2 regions of the Methylomonas sp. EFPC3 genome follow, and region 1 is predicted to be linked to the other one. Evidence: riboswitches for the same ligand, from Rfam matches in the RefSeq annotation. Region 1 holds a riboswitch; the other holds the start of a gene.
What was found. A riboswitch is a leader RNA that binds a small molecule or an ion and turns the genes downstream of it on or off. The one in region 1 is predicted to bind cobalamin.
Positions count from the first base shown of each region.

Region 2: another riboswitch for cobalamin. It lies ahead of PL263_RS00080 (ribonucleoside-diphosphate reductase subunit alpha); the one in region 1 lies ahead of PL263_RS15450 (TonB-dependent receptor).

Region 1 covers NZ_CP116398.1:3,446,845-3,449,042, reverse strand. The annotation lists gene PL263_RS15450 (TonB-dependent receptor) at 1-888, opposite strand, end outside; cobalamin riboswitch at 1,007-1,229, opposite strand; gene PL263_RS15445 (GNAT family N-acetyltransferase) at 1,367-1,813, shown strand; gene PL263_RS15440 (YfhL family 4Fe-4S dicluster ferredoxin) at 1,845-2,090, opposite strand; gene coaD (pantetheine-phosphate adenylyltransferase) at 2,093-2,198, opposite strand, start outside.
Region 2 covers NZ_CP116398.1:13,480-15,677, forward strand. The annotation lists gene PL263_RS00075 (AbrB/MazE/SpoVT family DNA-binding domain-containing protein) at 1-238, opposite strand, end outside; cobalamin riboswitch at 439-656, shown strand; gene PL263_RS00080 (ribonucleoside-diphosphate reductase subunit alpha) at 776-2,198, shown strand, end outside.

The DNA.
Region 1 (2,198 bases):
GTCCGAATCATCCACGCTTTGTCCTACACGCAACGTCGACCGCCAGACATCGTTGAAATCCTTGCTGGCTGTGGCCCCAACCGTTTGGTTGATGAACATCGTGCTGCTGAGTGTAGAGTTATCGATTTCGGTCTCGCCCTCCGCACGTAAAAAAAACGCCTCGACCTCGGCACCGTTATCGAAGCGGTAACCGGCCCTGGCATTTAAGCCGGTGTTATTGTAACCGTCGCGATCAGGATTGAAGCCTTCCCTTAAGGAGACGCCGCTTCGCGCGTTGATACCTTGACTGCCAAATTGAGAGGCGCCGAGACTATACCAAGCATTCCCCAGCTTTCCGTTGATTGCTGCAGAACCTTTATAACTGTCGTAAGAACCGCCGCCGGCTTCCAGCGCGATATTCGGCCGCTCGCTATTGCCGCCTTTACGGGTAAAAATCTGAATCACGCCGCCGATGGCTTCGGAGCCGTACAAACTGGATTGCGGCCCGCGAATGATCTCGACCCGTTCAATCTGATCCACCGGAATAAATTGAAACGGCGTGGTGCCCGTCGTCACCGAACCGACCTTGATCCCGTCGACCAACACCAGTACGTGATCGGAATTGGTTCCGCGCATAAATATGTTGGTGTCCTTACCGTAACCGCCGCTCTGCACCATGTCGATGCCGGCCGAGCCTTTCAGTAGCTCCGGCAAAGTTCTTACCTGCAAGCGTTCGATATCTTGCCGGGTATAAATCGTCGTCGCGGTCGCCAGTTCGGTTTGGTTGCTTTCCGACCGCGTCGCCGTCACCACGGTCTCGGCTAAATTGGCGGATTGGTCGTCGGCGAAGCCGGGTACAAACGCGCTAATGCCGGCCAGTGGCAAAGCCATGATTATTTTTTTTTGCATAGTTTCCTCTGCGCCCACCGCGCATCCGGGTAAAAAACGACAGAGGAGATATCGGCGAGAGAATAGGCGGAGAACGGGCTAGGCACAGGCTCTGACCATTCCGTAACAGCCCTCCGCTGTCTCGAATGATCCTCCGGGCCAGTCTCCGGGCTTATAAGCGGCTTGAAGGCCTGAACCGCGCACCTTCCCATGCAAAACGCACAGTGGCAAAAAACGCGGCTCTTTACTTATCTACCGTTGCGGGGGCAGCGTCGGCATGGGCAAAACGAAATTTGCCGCACCGACTTCCTGTTTAAGTCTGGCCGAGATTCGGCGCCAACACCTGAAAGAAGGTCGGGATTGTAGTTGATCGGGATTGGGCAGGCAAGGCAAACCGCCGGAACGGCATCGACCGCACCGCAATCAGCCAACATTACCGTCGCTCGACGCTACTGTATTAGACTCGACAAGACTATCGGCTTAAGCAGGAGATCAGAGCATGCAAATCGTTACCGCCACCGAGGCCGACATTCCGGCAATGTGCCGCCTGTTGGCGCAATTATTCGAACAGGAAGCCGAATTTGTCGCGGACGAAACGCTACAACGCCGCGGCTTGAGTCAAATCATTGCCCAACCGGCACTGGGGCGGATTTTGGTGGCGCGGCGCGACGGCGAAATTCTGGGGATGGTCAATTTGCTGTTCAGCGTATCGACGGCGCTGGGCGCGCGCGTGGCCTGGCTGGAAGATATGGTGGTGGATAGAAACCGGCGCGGCGGCGCAATCGGCTCTGCGCTACTGCAACATGCGGTGGCGTTCGCCAAACAGCAGGGTTGCCGGCGAATTACCTTGCTGACCGACGCCGACAACAGCGCCGGACAACGTTTTTACCGCCGCCACGGCTTCGAGTTATCGCCAATGCGGCCAATGCGACTGCTATTGCCATAGAACATCGCAGGCCACGCCGACCACATAAAGATCACGCCGTCAGTTTCAAATACTTGCGGTACAACGAGTCTTTGTCTTCGGCGTGGTCCGGATCCTTGTCGATGCAGTCCACCGGACAAACTTCCATGCATTGCGGCTTGTCGTGGTGACCGATGCACTCGGTGCATAAAGACGGGTTGATCACGTAAATCTCTTCACCCTGGGAAATCGCGCCGTTCGGGCATTCCGGCTCGCAGACATCGCAATTGATACAGTCGTCGCTGATGATGAGTGCCATAGTTACTCCTCGGAAAATTTTTCGGTTAAACGTTGCTTGACCAAGTCGGGCACGAAACTGGAAACGTCGCCATGCAATTGGGCAATTTCGCGAATCATGCTCGACGAA
Region 2 (2,198 bases), 1.0 Mb from region 1:
CCTGCATCGGCGCTTGTTCGCGGGCGTCTTCGAGCAAACGTTCGGCAAAGTCGTCATCGAAATCTTGCAGAACCGCCAACAAGGCGCCGCCGCGGTCGGCCGGCACCGGGTGAATCAGCAAATCGCCGTTAGGGCAGCGGCTGATTTCCACTTGGCTAACGTCCAGACGAAATTCCTGCGGAATCCTCACCGCTTGGCTATTGCCGTTTTTGAAGATACGGGTGGTCAAGGTGGTCATGTCGCGGCCTCCTGTGTGTACGGTGTGTGTGTATTATTATGCGATTGCTGTAACGACACAAGCCATGCCCGCCCGAATCGACGAATTCCTGTCGATAGACTTGCCCGTGTCGATTGTAGTTCACTATATACGGGGTTAAATTAAATAAATTTACGCAATATATAGTGTTTATTGGCTTGACAGATAACTTTGCCCCACCTAAACTCCCTTTCCGAGACGGTTCCCCCCGAAGGGGATTAAAAGGGAATCCGGTCGGCGCTTTTGCATTTTTCGCATGATCGCCGGAAAGCCGGAGCTGCCCCCGCAACTGTAATCGGCGAGTCTTTGTTCAACGATGCCACTGGACGCGAGTCCGGGAAGGCTGAACCGAGGCGGCGACCCGAGAGCCAGGAGACCTGCCCTCGAAACTTCAATCAACCGGGAGCGGGGTGTCTCCGAGGACGATGGCAAGCGTTGCGGGTCGGGCGATTTCGGGTTCGCGCCGCGCGCCTTTCCGTTGCGGCTTCGCGCTTCCCGCCCAAGAGCAAGGAGAATCGCATGCAAACCGCCGCCGTCCGCGCGTCCGCCCATTATGCCCATGCTGGCGAAGCCGCCTCGTTACCCCCGTCGTTACCGCCGCACGCCGGCCTGGAAGTGATCCGCCGCAACCGCGCGGTGGTGGCGTTTCAGCCGGAAAAAATCGCCATTGCCATTACCAAGGCCTTTCTGGCGGTGGAGGGCCAGCATGGCGTCAACTCGGCGCGCATCCGCGAGCAGGTGGCGCAACTTACCGCTAGTGTGGTCGAGGCGTTGACCCGGCGTTTGCCCGGCGGCGGCACTGTGCATATCGAGGACATTCAAGACCAGGTGGAGCTGGCGTTGATGCGCTCCGGCGCCCACGACGTGGCCCGCGCCTACGTGCTGTACCGGGAAAAACACGCCGAGCAACGCGCCGCGCAACAACTCCAAGCAGATGACACGCCAGCCCTGCAGGTAGACGACGCCGGCCAACGCCGGCCGTTGGATCAGGCCGCCTTCATCGCCTTATGCAGCGAGGCTTGCGCCGGTTTGGCCGGCGCCGATGCCGAACGGGTGTGGGCACAAACCCTGCCTAATTTATACGACGGCATGCCGCTGGCGGCGGTGCGCCAGGCGCTGGTGCTGGCGGCGCGCACTTTGATCGAAACCGACCCGGACTACGCCAAAGTCGCCGCGCGCCTGCTGTTGAGCAATCTGCGTCTGGAAGCGACCGGTACGGCCTGGACCCAAGCGGACATGCACGAACATTACGCCGGCTGCTTTGCCGAATTCGTCGCCGCCGGCGTGGCCGCCGAATTGCTGGACCCGCGTCTGGCCGAGTTCGATTTGGCGGTGTTGGGCGCGGCCTTGCTGGCCGAACGCGATCTGCAATTCGATTACCTGGGCCTGCAAACCCTGTACGACCGCTATTTCCTGCACATCGACGGTCGCCGCATCGAGCTGCCGCAGTGCTTTTTCATGCGGGTGGCGATGGGGCTGGCCTTGAACGAGATCGACCGCGAGGCCCGCGCCATCGAGTTTTACCGGTTGCTGTCCAGCTTCGATTTCATGTGCTCGACGCCGACCTTGTTCAACAGCGGCACCCGCCACCCGCAATTGTCGTCGTGCTATCTGACCACGGTCTCCGACGACTTGGACGGCATTTACCAAGGCATCAAGGAAAACGCGCTGCTGCAAAAATACGCCGGCGGCCTGGGCAACGACTGGACGCCGGTGCGAGCGCTGGGCAGCCGCATCAAGGGCACCAACGGCCACAGCCAGGGCGTGATTCCGTTTTTGAAGGTAGTCAACGATACCGCAGTGGCGGTCAACCAGGGCGGCAAGCGCAAGGGCGCGGTCTGCGCCTATCTGGAAAACTGGCATCTGGATTTCGAGGAATTTCTGGAATTGCGCAAAAACACCGGCGACGAGCGCCGCCGCTGCCACGACATGAACACCGCCG